4 linked regions of the Streptomyces ficellus genome follow. The protein of the gene in region 1 interacts with the protein of each later gene in a pairwise test. Links are inferred from orthologs where the notes say so. Each region holds a gene or a part of one and is shown in the gene's direction. Other genes may lie near its edges. The genes, in order: dnaE, rplL, EIZ62_RS16840 and EIZ62_RS14975.

The links.
Region 2: the proteins of dnaE (region 1) and rplL interact in binary tests that used the Escherichia coli proteins (3 or more experiments, as listed by UniProt). The link is inferred for Streptomyces ficellus from one-to-one orthologs.
Region 3: the proteins of dnaE (region 1) and EIZ62_RS16840 interact in binary tests that used the Escherichia coli proteins (3 or more experiments, as listed by UniProt). The link is inferred for Streptomyces ficellus from one-to-one orthologs.
Region 4: the proteins of dnaE (region 1) and EIZ62_RS14975 interact in binary tests that used the Escherichia coli proteins (3 or more experiments, as listed by UniProt). The link is inferred for Streptomyces ficellus from one-to-one orthologs.

Annotation. Positions count from the first base shown.
Region 1 is NZ_CP034279.1:5,502,333-5,506,658, forward strand. The notes cover bases 23-4,155. They hold dnaE (DNA polymerase III subunit alpha), read left to right. Parts: upstream 23-415; coding sequence 416-3,955; downstream 3,956-4,155. Other genes in these bases: EIZ62_RS24600 (DUF2252 domain-containing protein), read right to left, coding at 23-237; EIZ62_RS32030 (hypothetical protein), read right to left, coding at 4,059-4,155. Outside these bases: more of EIZ62_RS24600, read right to left, coding at 1-22; more of EIZ62_RS32030, read right to left, coding at 4,156-4,226. UniProt on the Escherichia coli protein: DNA polymerase III is a complex, multichain enzyme responsible for most of the replicative synthesis in bacteria. This DNA polymerase also exhibits 3' to 5' exonuclease activity. The alpha chain is the DNA polymerase catalytic subunit.
Region 2 is NZ_CP034279.1:2,999,852-3,002,825, reverse strand. The notes cover bases 194-2,974. They hold rplL (50S ribosomal protein L7/L12), read left to right. Parts: upstream 194-1,282; coding sequence 1,283-1,666; downstream 1,667-2,974. Other genes in these bases: rpoB (DNA-directed RNA polymerase subunit beta), read left to right, coding at 2,206-2,974; rplJ (50S ribosomal protein L10), read left to right, coding at 638-1,168. Also shown: rplA (50S ribosomal protein L1), read left to right, coding at 1-149. UniProt on the Escherichia coli protein: The binding site for several of the GTPase factors involved in protein synthesis (IF-2, EF-Tu, EF-G and RF3). Is thus essential for accurate translation.
Region 3 is NZ_CP034279.1:3,783,348-3,786,542, forward strand. The notes cover bases 1-3,002. They hold EIZ62_RS16840 (DNA polymerase III subunit gamma and tau), read left to right. Parts: upstream 1-349; coding sequence 350-2,656; downstream 2,657-3,002. Other genes in these bases: purD (phosphoribosylamine--glycine ligase), read left to right, coding at 2,718-3,002. In the rest of the region: more of purD, read left to right, coding at 3,003-3,195. UniProt on the Escherichia coli protein: Part of the beta sliding clamp loading complex, which hydrolyzes ATP to load the beta clamp onto primed DNA to form the DNA replication pre-initiation complex.
Region 4 is NZ_CP034279.1:3,393,116-3,396,106, forward strand. Bases 43-2,840 are described here. They hold EIZ62_RS14975 (pyridoxal phosphate-dependent aminotransferase), read left to right. Parts: upstream 43-752; coding sequence 753-1,928; downstream 1,929-2,840. Other genes in these bases: EIZ62_RS14965 (DUF2617 family protein), read right to left, coding at 43-58; EIZ62_RS14970 (hypothetical protein), read right to left, coding at 377-598; EIZ62_RS14980 (hypothetical protein), read left to right, coding at 2,100-2,840. In the rest of the region: more of EIZ62_RS14965, read right to left, coding at 1-42; more of EIZ62_RS14980, read left to right, coding at 2,841-2,991. UniProt on the Escherichia coli protein: Shows aminotransferase activity with methionine and histidine as substrates, and to a lesser extent also with phenylalanine.

The DNA of each region.
Region 1 (4,326 bases):
GATCCACACCCGGCCGGTCCGCTCGTCCAGGTAGGGGCCGCCGTGCCGCTCCTCGTCGAGGTCGGCGTAGAAGAGGCAGGCCGTGCCCCGGTAGAAGGCGAAGGCGGAGCCGGCCATCTTCCGGAACTTGACCCGGAAGGCGGCCGGGTCGGCGGCCAGGAGCTCGCCGAAGGCGGTGCCGAAGACGGAGAGGATCTGCTCACCGCGTTCCTCGGCGGTGGGCTGCGGGACCGACATCGCGGGGTGCCTCCTGGTGCGTACGTACACGGGTGCGCGCCACGTCGCGCGCACGGCGGAGGGACCGGCCCTCCGTCCCCTCCAACGCGTGACCGCGCTCCCGAGTGCCCCGCCGCTGTCAGTGCGGCGACGTAGACTTCCGAGCTGTCCCCCATCCCCGGCCCCGGAGGCAGCAACCGTGTCGAAGCCGCCGTTCACGCACCTTCACGTGCACACCCAGTACTCGCTGCTGGACGGTGCCGCGCGGCTCAAGGACATGTTCAACGCCTGCAACGAGATGGGCATGACGCACATCGCCATGTCCGACCACGGCAACCTCCACGGGGCCTACGACTTCTTCCACTCGGCGCAGAAGGCGGGCGTCACCCCGATCATCGGCATCGAGGCGTACGTCGCCCCCGAGTCGCGCCGCAACAAGCGGAAGGTGCAGTGGGGCCAGCCGCACCAGAAGCGGGACGACGTCTCCGGTTCCGGCGGTTACACCCACAAGACGATCTGGGCGGCGAACGCGACCGGCCTGCACAACCTGTTCCGGCTCTCCTCCGACGCGTACAAGGAGGGCTGGCTGCAGAAGTGGCCCCGGATGGACAAGGACACCATCGCCCAGTGGTCGGAGGGGCTGATCGCCTCCACGGGCTGCCCCTCCGGCGAGCTCCAGACCCGGCTGCGCCTCGGCCAGTTCGACGAGGCCCTGAAGGCCGCCTCCGAGTACCAGGACATCTTCGGCAAGGACCGGTACTTCCTGGAGCTGATGGACCACGGTATCGAGATCGAGCGCCGCGTCCGCGACGGCCTGCTGGAGATCGGCAAGAAGCTCGGCATCCCGCCCCTGGTCACCAACGACTCGCACTACACGTACGCGCACGAGGCCACCGCCCACGACGCGCTGCTGTGCATCCAGACCGGCAAGAACCTCTCCGACCCCGACCGCTTCAAGTTCGACGGCACCGGCTACTACCTCAAGTCCACGGACGAGATGTACGCCATCGACTCCTCGGACGCCTGGCAGCAGGGGTGCGCGAACACCCTCCTGGTGGCCGAGCAGATCGACACCACCGGCATGTTCGAGAAGCGCGACCTCATGCCGAAGTTCGACATCCCCGAGGGCCACACCGAGGTCAGCTGGTTCAAGGAGGAGGTCCAGCGGGGCATGCACCGCCGCTTCCCCGGCGGCATCCCCGACGACCGGCAGCAGCAGGTCGAGTACGAGATGGACGTCATCATCCAGATGGGGTTCCCGGGGTACTTCCTCGTCGTCGCCGACTTCATCATGTGGGCCAAGAACCAGGGCATCGCGGTCGGCCCCGGCCGTGGCTCGGCGGCCGGCTCGATCGTGGCGTACGCCCTGGGCATCACCGACCTCGACCCCATCCCGCACGGACTGATCTTCGAGCGCTTCCTCAACCCCGAGCGCGTGTCCATGCCCGATGTCGACATCGACTTCGACGAGCGCAGGCGCGTCGAGGTGATCAGGTACGTGACCGAGAAGTACGGCGAGGACAAGGTCGCCATGATCGGCACGTACGGCACGATCAAGGCCAAGAACGCGATCAAGGACTCCGCGCGCGTGCTGGGCTACCCGTACGCGATGGGCGACCGCATCACCAAGGCCATGCCCGCCGACGTCCTCGGCAAGGGCATCCCGCTCTCCGGCATCACCGACCCCTCCCACCCCCGGTACTCGGAGGCGGGCGAGGTCCGCGGGATGTACGAGAACGAGCCGGACGTGAAGAAGGTCATCGACACCGCGCGCGGCGTGGAGGGCCTGGTCCGGCAGATGGGCGTGCACGCCGCCGGCGTGATCATGTCCAGCGAGCCGATCGTCGACCACGTCCCCGTCTGGGTCAGGCACACCGACGGCGTCACCATCACCCAGTGGGACTACCCGAGCTGCGAGTCGCTCGGCCTGCTGAAGATGGACTTCCTCGGCCTGCGCAACCTGACGATCATGGACGACGCCGTCAAGATGGTGAAGGCCAACAAGGGGATCGACATCGATCTCCTCGGCCTGCCGCTCGACGACCCGACCACCTTCGAGCTGCTCCAGCGCGGCGACACCCTCGGTGTCTTCCAGTTCGACGGCGGACCCATGCGGTCCCTGCTGCGGCTGATGAAGCCCGACAACTTCGAGGACATCTCCGCCGTCTCGGCCCTCTACCGGCCGGGCCCGATGGGCATGAACTCGCACACCAACTACGCGCTGCGCAAGAACGGCCAGCAGGAGATCACCCCGATCCACCCGGAGCTGGAGGAGCCGCTCCGCGAGGTCCTGGGCGTCACCCACGGCCTGATCGTCTACCAGGAGCAGGTCCAGAAGGCCGCCCAGATCATCGCCGGGTACTCCCTCGGCGAGGCCGACATCCTCCGCCGCGTCATGGGCAAGAAGAAGCCCGAGGAGCTGGCCAAGAACTTCGTCCTCTTCCAGGAGGGCGCGAAGAAGAAGGGCTACAGCGACGAGGCGATCCAGGCGCTGTGGGACGTCCTGGTCCCCTTCGCCGGCTACGCGTTCAACAAGGCCCACTCCGCCGCGTACGGACTCGTCTCCTACTGGACCGCGTACCTCAAGGCCAACCACCCCGCCGAGTACATGGCGGCGCTGCTCACCTCGGTCAAGGACGACAAGGACAAGTCGGCCGTCTACCTCAACGAGTGCCGCCGCATGGGCATCAAGGTGCTCCCGCCGAACGTCAACGAGTCCGAGTCGAACTTCGCCGCCCAGGGCGACGACGTGATCCTCTTCGGCCTCTCCGCCGTGCGGAACGTCGGCACCAACGTGGTCGAGTCGATCATCCGGTGCCGCAAGGCGAAGGGGAAGTACACCACCTTCCCCGACTTCCTCGACAAGGTCGAGGCGGTCGTCTGCAACAAGCGCACCATCGAGTCGCTGATCAAGGCCGGTGCCTTCGACGAGATGGGCCACACCCGCAAGGGCCTGGTCGCGCACCACGAACCGATGATCGACAACGTGGTCGCGGTCAAGCGCAAGGAGGCCGAGGGGCAGTTCGACCTCTTCGGCGGCATGGGCGAGGAGACCAGCGACGAGCCGGGCTTCGGACTCGACGTCGAGTTCTCCGACATCGAGTGGGAGAAGTCCTACCTCCTCGCGCAGGAGCGCGAGATGCTCGGCCTGTACGTCTCCGACCACCCGCTCTTCGGCATCGAGCACGTCCTGTCGGACAAGACCGACGCGGCGATCTCCCAGCTGACCGGCGGCGAGCACGGGGACGGCGCCGTCGTCACCATCGGCGGCATCATCTCGGGCCTCCAGCGCAAGATGACCAAGCAGGGCAACGCCTGGGCCATCGCGACCGTGGAGGACCTCGCCGGCTCCATCGAGTGCATGTTCTTCCCCGCGACCTACCAGCTGGTGTCCACCCAGCTCGTCGAGGACACCGTCGTCTTCGTCAAGGGCCGCCTCGACAAGCGCGAGGACGTCCCCCGCCTGGTCGCCATGGAGCTGATGGTCCCCGACCTGTCGTCGGCCGGCACCAACGCGCCCGTGGTCCTCACCATCCCCACGGTGAAGGTCACCCCGCCGATGGTCAGCCGCCTCGGCGAGATCCTCAGCCACCACAAGGGCAACACCGAGGTGCGGATCAAGCTCCAGGGCCCGCGGTCCACCACCGTGCTCCGGCTCGACCGGCATCGCGTCACGGCCGACCCGGCGCTCTTCGGTGACCTCAAGGTGCTGCTCGGCCCGTCCTGCCTGGCCGGCTGAGCCGCCCGCCCGGCTCCTCCCGCCGTCCCGCCCGGCCACGCGGAAGGGGCGCGCCCGTCGTCACGGGTGCGCCCCTTCCGGCGTACGCGGCGCGGACGCGGCCTCAGTTGTGGCCGAACCGCTTCTGCCGGCCCTTGCGCGCGATGTCCGCCGGCGTCGCCGTCGCCATGCGGTGCTCCGCCTCCATCGACGTGCGCTGGGCCTCCTGCGCGCCACGCTCCGCCGCCGAGGCCTTCTGCTGACTCCGGTCCGACTTCTTGTTCTTGGCCATGGTGCTGCCTCCGTGGGGTGTAGGGGCCAGGGCCGCTGCCAGACTCACATACCTCAATATTGCCCGCATTTTGGATCATTGCGGACGGTAGCCGGGTGCC
Region 2 (2,974 bases), 2.5 Mb from region 1 along the record:
TGGAGGAAGTCCTCCGTCTGAAGCCGTCCGCCGCGAAGGGCCGCTACATCAAGAAGGCGACCCTCACCACCACGATGGGCCCCGGCATCCCGCTGGACTCCAACCGCACCCGCAACCTCCTCGTCGAGGAGGACCCGGCCGCCGTCTGAATCTGACGGCAGTCGCGGGTCACGCGCACGAAACCGGCCCCCGCCGCTCGCAGGAGCGGCGGGGGCCGGTTTCTCGTCGTACGGGGCCCGCCCCACGAGCCGGTGGCGCCCGTGGGCCCCCTGGCCCCGTGGAGGCCCCTGTCAGGCCCCCGGAGCCCGGCCGGAGCGCTGCGGTGGCACGGGCGCGCGGGGGCGGGGAGTCACCCGGCCGGCGGCGATTTGCTTGACGGCGGGGCGGTCCCGTACTCTTCCACAGAAGCCAAAGACCGCTGGTCGTTGCTGCGCTCGTCAGAGTCGCGGCGGCCGAAGGATCCGCTAGCTGCGGACGACCCGCGCAGGTGACTGTGGATGAACTCCTGGATACCGCTCCTCGCTGAGCGCGACCGGTTGAGTCACGCCCCGTGCGCCTGCGCCGGGGCGTTTCGTTTTGCCCAGTCTCCTTCCTTCAGCCCACGCGGTCCGAATCACCCGGAAGGAGGCCGAGGCTCATGGCGAGGCCCGACAAGTCTGCTGCGGTTGCCGAGCTGACGGACAAGTTCCGCAGCTCGAACGCCGCCGTGCTGACCGAGTACCGCGGTCTCACCGTGGCACAGCTCAAGCAGCTGCGCCGTTCGCTCGGTGAGAACGCCCAGTACGCCGTGGTGAAGAACACGCTGACCAAGATTGCGGCCAACGAGGCCGGGATCTCGACGCTGGACGACCAGTTCGCTGGTCCGACGGCTGTCGCCTTCATCACCGGTGACCCGGTGGAGTCGGCGAAGGGTCTTCGTGACTTCGCCAAGGAGAACCCCAACCTGATCATCAAGGGCGGTGTCCTTGATGGCAAGGCGATCTCCGCCGATGAGATCAAGAAGCTTGCGGACCTCGAGTCCCGCGAGGTTCTGCTCGCCAAGCTGGCGGGCGCCATGAAGGGCAAGCAGTCCCAGGCTGCCGCGCTCTTCCAGGCGCTTCCCTCGAAGCTCGTCCGCACCGTGGACGCGCTCCGTGCCAAGCAGGCCGAGCAGGGCGGTGCCGAGTAATTCGGCTCGCGCATTGACCGTGGCCCCCTAGGGGCGACGGTCGCAGCGGGCCCAACGTACGCCCGCCTCACATGTACACCCGGCACCAGCCGATTTAGTGGAAGGACCGCCATCATGGCGAAGCTGTCTCAGGAAGACCTGCTCGCGCAGTTCGAGGAGATGACCCTCATCGAGCTCGCCGCGTTCGTTTCGGCGTTCGAGGAGAAGTTCGACGTCACCGCCGCCGCCCCGGTCGCCGTCGCCGCCGCCGGTGTCCCCGGTGCCCCGGCCGAGGCCGCTGAGGAGAAGGACGAGTTCGACGTCATCCTCACCGGTGCCGGCGACAAGAAGATCCAGGTCATCAAGGTCGTGCGTGAGCTGACCTCCCTGGGCCTGAAGGAGGCCAAGGACCTCGTCGACGGCACCCCGAAGCCGGTCCTCGAGAAGGTCGCCAAGGACGCCGCCGAGAAGGCCGCCGAGTCCCTCAAGGCCGCCGGCGCCTCGGTCGAGGTCAAGTAACACCCTGCGGGTCTCCTGACTCGCTCAGACGCTCGTACAGGGCGTTCTCGAAGGGCGATCACCCATCCGGGTGGTCGCCCTTCGGCGTTCCCGGGACGCCTGCCTTGCGCTGGGCGCAGCGCGGAGTATGGTGATCTTCGCCGTGCGCCCCACACGGGCCCCGAGGGCCGGGGGCCTTGACGAACCGCACGCCGCGCGCAATTCTCAGGACGCGCCGTCAACGATCCGGATCCGAGGCATGGATCGGCGGCCGAACGGGCAGTATCGATGTGCGCCAACGGCGCGAGGTGCCGCGGAGTTGAGAACAACGAGGGTCGCGAATTACTCGCCCTGGACATCAGTGAGCCAAGTGGCTACACTGACCCTTTGCGCTGCCTGTTAGCTGCCCCCTGCCCGTCACCAGGGGCATACCCTCGCAAGAGCACAGTTGACCGAGCCTCCTGACCTGGCCTTTTGGCTGACATCGGGAAGTCTGTCTCCGTGTCCGGCGTGGGACCGGTACGCGCGTAGTGAGTCCGAGCCCTCGGAAGGACCCCCTCTTGGCCGCCTCGCGCAACGCCTCGACCGCGAATACGAACAACGGCGCAAGCACCGCCCCGCTGCGCATCTCCTTTGCAAAGATCAAGGAGCCCCTCGAGGTTCCGAACCTCCTCGCGCTGCAGACCGAGAGCTTTGACTGGCTGCTCGGCAACGCCGCGTGGAAGGCTCGTGTCGAGGCGGCTCTGGAGTCCGGACAGGACGTCCCCACCAAGTCCGGTCTCGAGGAGATCTTCGAGGAGATCTCGCCGATCGAGGACTTCTCCGGGTCGATGTCGCTGACTTTCCGCGACCACCGCTTCGAGCCCCCCAAGAACTCGATCGACGAGTGCAAGGAGCGCGACTTCACGTACGCCGCGCCGCTCTTCGTCACGGCCGAGTTCACCAACAACGAGACCGGCGAGATCAAGTCCCAGACGGTCTTCATGGGCGACTTCCCGCTCATGACCAACAAGGGCACCTTCGTCATCAACGGCACCGAGCGTGTCGTGGTGTCGCAGCTCGTCCGCTCGCCGGGTGTCTACTTCGACTCCTCCATCGACAAGACGTCCGACAAGGACATCTTCTCCGCCAAGATCATCCCGTCCCGGGGTGCCTGGCTGGAGATGGAGATCGACAAGCGCGACATGGTCGGTGTCCGCATCGACCGCAAGCGCAAGCAGTCCGTCACCGTCCTCCTCAAGGCTCTCGGCTGGACCACCGAGCAGATCCTCCAGGAGTTCGGCGAGTACGAGTCCATGCGCGCCACCCTGGAGAAGGACCACACCCAGG
Region 3 (3,195 bases), 1.7 Mb from region 1 along the record:
CGAACTCGTGAGGGGTTGCCCCCAACACGCTTTCCAAGCGTGCGCCCTAGGCCTCTAGGCGAATCCTCCGCCGCAAACAATACAAGACGTTGAGGAGTGCTCGCGAACCCGTTCCCGGGGCCGGCGTCCCGAGGTGTTCGGGGTGGCCGGGGGGCGGTCCGCGAGGGGGCGGGGATCGGGTAGGCTGGGCGCAGCCCCTCACGTGGCGCTATCTGACTGAACTCCCCCAGGGCCGGAAGGCAGCAAGGGTAGGTCGGCTCTGGCGGGTGCGTGAGGGGCGCTTGCGTTGCGGGGCGGGGGTTCCGGTGGGCCGGGTCGATTGTCGGTGGGGCCCGATATCGTCGTAAGGGTGTCGTCCCTTGCGCTGTACCGCCGCTATCGCCCCGAGTCCTTCGCCGAGGTCATCGGGCAGGAGCATGTCACCGACCCGTTGCAGCAGGCCCTGCGGAACAACCGGGTCAATCACGCGTACCTGTTCAGCGGGCCGCGCGGGTGCGGGAAGACGACCAGCGCGCGGATCCTGGCCCGCTGTCTGAACTGTGAGCAAGGTCCCACACCCACCCCCTGCGGCGAGTGCCAGTCGTGTCAGGACCTGGCGAGGAACGGGCCGGGGTCGATCGACGTCATCGAGATCGACGCGGCTTCGCACGGTGGCGTGGACGACGCCCGTGACCTGCGGGAGAAGGCCTTCTTCGGGCCGGCGAGCAGCCGGTACAAGATCTACATCATCGACGAGGCGCACATGGTCACCTCGGCGGGGTTCAACGCCCTGCTGAAGGTGGTCGAGGAGCCGCCGGAGCACCTGAAGTTCATCTTCGCGACGACCGAGCCCGAGAAGGTCATCGGGACCATCCGGTCGCGTACGCACCACTACCCGTTCCGGCTGGTGCCGCCCGGCACGTTGCGCGAGTACCTGGGCGAGGTGTGCGGCAAGGAACAGATCCCCGTCGAGGACGGGGTGCTGCCGCTCGTCGTGCGCGCGGGCGCCGGTTCGGTGCGTGACTCGATGTCCGTCATGGACCAGCTGCTGGCCGGCGCCGCCGAGGACGGTGTGACATACGCCATGGCCACCGCGCTCCTCGGGTACACGGACGGCTCGCTGCTGGACTCCGTGGTGGACTCCTTCGCCTCCGGGGACGGGGCCGCCGCGTTCGAGGTCGTCGACCGGGTCATCGAGGGCGGCAACGACCCGCGGCGCTTCGTGGCCGACCTGCTGGAGCGGCTGCGGGACCTGGTGATCCTGGCCGCGGTGCCGGACGCCGCCGAGAAGGGGCTCTTCGACGCGCCCGCCGACGTGGTCGAGCGGATGCAGGCGCAGGCGTCGGTGTTCGGGGCGGCCGAGCTGAGCCGGGCCGCCGACATCGTCAACACCGGGCTGACTGAGATGCGCGGGGCGACCTCGCCGCGGCTCCAGCTGGAGCTGATCTGCGCGCGCGTGCTGCTGCCCGCCGCGTTCACCGACGAGCGGTCGCTGCTGGCCCGGCTGGACCGGCTGGAGCGCGGCTCGGCGGTCCAGGGCGCCGCCTTCCAGGCGACGGGTCCCGGGCCCGCCATGGGGTACGTGCCGGGGCCCGAGGCACACGTCCAGATGCCGCCGTCCGTCGCGCCGGGCGGCGGGCCCGCCGCTGCCCGTGCCGCGGTACGGGGACCGGGCGAGGCCCCCGCCCCGGCGCCCGAGTCCGGCCCGCAGGTGCCCGCGCCCGCGTACGCGGAGCCCACCGCGCCCCCTGCACCGCCCGCGCCCCCGGCACCACCCGCCTCGCCCGAGCCCGCCGCCGCGCCCGCCGCGCCCGCCGCGTCCCGGCCCGGGGCGTGGCCCTCCGCCGCCGCGCCCGGGGCCCAGGAGTCCGGTGGCCGGCCCGGCGCCTGGCCCACCGCGTCCCCCCGGCCCGCCGCCCCGGCGGCCGGACCGTCGGCGCCCGTGCCGTCAGCACCTGCGCCCCAGGCCGCGCCCTCCGCGCCCGCCGCCCCGGCGGCCGGTCCCGGTATGGCACAGGGCGCCGGCCAGGTGCGGAACATGTGGCCGGACATCCTGGAGGCGGTCAAGAACCGCCGCCGCTTCACCTGGATCCTGCTCAGCCAGAACGCGCAGGTCGCCGGCTTCGACGGCACGACCCTCCAGGTGGGCTTCCTCAACGCGGGCGCCCGGGACAACTTCGCGAGCAGCGGCAGCGAGGACGTCCTGCGGCAGGCCCTCGCCGAGCAGTTCAACGTCCAGTGGAAGATCGAGGCGATCGTCGACCCCTCGGGCGGCTCCGCACCCCCGCCGGCACCCGGCGGCGGGGGCATGGGCGGGGGTTACGGCGGCGGCTTCGGTGGCACCGGCGGTCCCGGCGGCACCGGAGGCACCGGGGGTTACGGTGGCGGAGGCCGCCCGCCCCAGGCGCCCGCGCCGCAGGCCGCGCCCCGGCCGGCACAGCAGTCCCCGCAGGAACCGCAGGCGCGGTCGTCCCCGTCCGCCCCCGCGCCGGGCTCGGGCCCGGGTGCGGGCTCCGCGCCGGAGCCTCGGCCCCCGGCGGCCCGGCAGCCGGTCCGGCCCGAGGACGACATGCCCGAGGACGACGACCCCGACCTCGTCGACTCCGCCCTCTCCGGCCACGACCTGATCGTGCGCGAGCTCGGGGCGACGGTGGTGGAGGAATATACGAACGAGTAGTGGGGGCGGCCTCGGTGGCCCGCACAAAGATCGCCCCGCTCCGCGGGCTACCCTGACTGGCGTGAAGGTCCTCGTCATCGGCGGCGGCGCCCGCGAACACGCCCTGTGCCGCTCTCTCTCCCTCGATCCCGACGTCACCGCTCTGCACTGCGCGCCCGGCAACGCCGGAATCGCCGAGGTCGCCGAGCTGCACCCGGTCGACGCCCTCGACGGGGCGGCCGTGGCCCGCCTCGCCACTCGGCTGGAGGCCGGCCTGGTCGTCGTCGGCCCCGAGGCCCCGCTCGTCGCCGGTGTCGCCGACGCCGTGCGGGCGGCCGGCATCCCCTGCTTCGGCCCCTCCCGGGAGGCCGCCGTACTGGAGGGCTCCAAGGCGTTCGCCAAGGACGTGATGGCCGCCGCCGGCGTCCCCACCGCCCGGTCGTACGTCTGCACCACCCACGACGAGATCGACGCGGCTCTCGACGCCTTCGGCGCCCCGTACGTCGTCAAGGACGACGGCCTCGCGGCCGGCAAGGGCGTCGTCGTCACCGCCGACGTCG
Region 4 (2,991 bases), 2.1 Mb from region 1 along the record:
CCCAGGCCAGGTCGGCGGCGCGGGTGTCGGTGTAGGAGGTCTTGAGCGTCGTGAGCATGGGTCGGCTCCGCAAACAGGGTTTGACGGGTGGACCGGGGGCGTCCCGGAAGATGTTCGGGGGACTGGGGGATCTCCGTCTCGAAATCCACACACGAGGTCCGAGGGCTGGATGTCCTCGACAGCGAGGGAATCATGAACTGCGGATGACTCACAGCTTTTTTACCCAATGTGCCGTGGTTTCCATCCCCTGGGGGGCCTGCCGGTTCAACTGTTCAAAAGGAAACGGCCGATGGGGCGGGCGCCGGGTCAACGAAAGGGCGCCCGGCGGAAGTTCACCGCCGGGCACCCTCCGTGGTCGCGGACCGGCTGCCCCGTGTCAGCTGCCTCCGCCACCACATCCACCGCCGCCCCCGCAGGAGGACGACCCCCCTCCGCAGGACGAGCCGCCCCCGCAGGACGAGCCCCCCGTGGACCCGGCCCACCAGCTGTTGCCGGACCCGCCCCCACGGCGCCGGCTCCTCCCGCCCCCCGCCGCGCCCACCGCGACGAGGAACCCCACCAGGACGATCAGGCCGCCCACGATCAGGACGATCGTCATGTTCATCACCTTCCCCCGTGTCGTTCGTGACTGGGGGATGCCCCCCTCCGCACCCCTCCCAATCGGAATTGAGCAAGTCCAGAGGTTCGCCGGGCGGCGGCCGGGCGCGGGCGGCCGGCCGGAGCACTTGAGGACTCCCCGGCTTGAGCCCAGGATGGCCGCCATGACACGACCGCCGCTCAACCGCCGCCTCGCCGAGTTCGGAACGACGATCTTCGCGGAGATGTCCGCCCTCGCCGTCTCCACCGGCTCGGTCAACCTGGGCCAGGGCTTCCCCGACACCGACGGCCCCGAGGAGATCCGCGAGGCCGCCGTCCGGGCCCTCAGGGACGGCAGGGGCAACCAGTACCCGCCCGGCCCGGGCGTGCCCGAGCTGCGCGACGCCGTCGCGGACCACCAGCGCGAGCGGTACGGCCTGGAGTTCGACCCCGGCACGGAGGTCCTCGTCACCGCGGGCGCCACCGAGGCGATCGCGGCGTCCCTGCTCGCGCTGGTCGAGCCCGGCGACGAGGTGATCGCGCTGGAGCCGTACTACGACTCGTACGCCGCGTGCATCGCCATGGCGGGCGGCACCCGCGTCCCGGTGACCCTGCGCCCGCACGACGGGCGGTTCGTCCTCGACCTCGACGAGCTGCGGGCCGCCGTCACCGACCGCACCCGCCTCCTCCTGCTCAACACCCCGCACAATCCCACCGGCACCGTCCTCACCCGCGAGGAACTGGCCGCGATCGCCGAACTCGCCGTCGAACGCGACCTGCTCGTCGTCACCGACGAGGTGTACGAGCACCTGGTCTTCGACGACGCCGGGCATCTGCCGCTCGCCACGTTCCCCGGCATGCGCGACCGCACGGTCACCATCTCCAGCAGCGGGAAGACCTTCTCGTACACCGGCTGGAAGGTCGGCTGGGTCACCGGCGCGCCCGAGCTGGTCACGGCGGTGCGCTCGGCGAAGCAGTACCTGACGTTCGTCTCCGCCGGGCCGTTCCAGTACGCGATCGCCGAGGCGCTGCGGCTGCCGGAGACGTACTTCGACGGGCTGCGCGCGGACCTGACCGCCAAGCGGGACCTGCTCGCCGACGGGCTGGAGCGGGCGGGCTTCACCGTCTTCCGGCCCCGGGGCACCTACTTCATCACCACCGACATCCGCCCCCTCGGCGAACAGGACGGCATCGCGTTCTGCCGCGCCCTGCCGGAGCGCTGCGGCGTCGTCGCCATCCCGCACGCCGTCTTCTACGACCACCGCGAGCAGGGTGCGCCGTTCGTACGGTTCGCGTTCTGCAAGCGGACCGAGGTGCTCCAGGACGCGGTGAAGCGGCTGGGCACCCTGTAGCCGCTGCGCGGCGCCGTGTCACGGCGACACGCGCGGGGCGGGGTGCCGGGCGGAGGGGACCACCCGGGCGGGCCGCCAGCGGTCGCGGCGGGCGCGGGCGGCGCCGATGGTCGGGGTGAGCCGTCCACGCGCGCACGGAGGTGCACCCTGTCCGCCGAGACCTTCGACCACGTGACCGCCGCCGGAGCCGCCCCTTCCGTACCGGGGTGGCGCGCGGCGCTGTACCGCGCGGCACCGGCGCTGGGCCTGTTCGCCGCCGCCCGGCTCACCGGGATGCTGGTGACGGCGGTGTGGGCCTGGCACACCGGCCGCTCGCCGCGCGCCCTGCTGGCCCTGTCCTGGGACTCGGACTGGTACCTGGGGATCGCCGCGTCCGGCTACGGCACGACCCTGTACTGGCCGGACGGCGTGGTCCAGTCGGACCTGGCGTTCTTCCCGCTCTACCCGGCGCTCGTACGGACGGTGAGCACCGCCCTGCCGGTCGCGGACGGCACGGCGGGGCTGCTGGTGTCCTGGACGGCGGCCGGGGCGGCCGCGTGGGGGATCTTCCTGATCGGCGAGCGGCTGTACGGGCGGGGCGTCGCGACCACGCTGGTGGCGCTGTGGGGCCTGCTGCCGCACTCGATCGTGCTGTCGATGGCGTACACCGAGCCGCTGCTCACGGCGTTCGCCGCCTGGTCGCTGTACGCGGTGCTCACCGGCCGCTGGCTGTGGGCGGGAGCCCTCGCCGCGCTGGCGGGGGCGGCGCGGCCGAACGGGATCGCGGTGGCGGCGGCGGTCGGTGCGGCGGCGCTGTACGCGGCGTACCGCCTCTGGCGGGGCGAGCGGCGGACCGACTGGCGGCTGTGGGCCGGGGCGGCGGTGGCGCCGGTGGGGTGGGTGGGTTACGTGGTGTGGGTGGGGCTACGCAAGGGCGATCCGCTGGGCGGGTACTTCGCGGTACAGGCGGGCTGGACGTCCCGGTTCGACTTCGGCGTGGGGACGTTCGGTTTCCTGCGCACGGTGCTGACCCGGCCGATGGAGCTGGGCTTCACCATGTCACTGCTGATCACCGGGGTGGGCG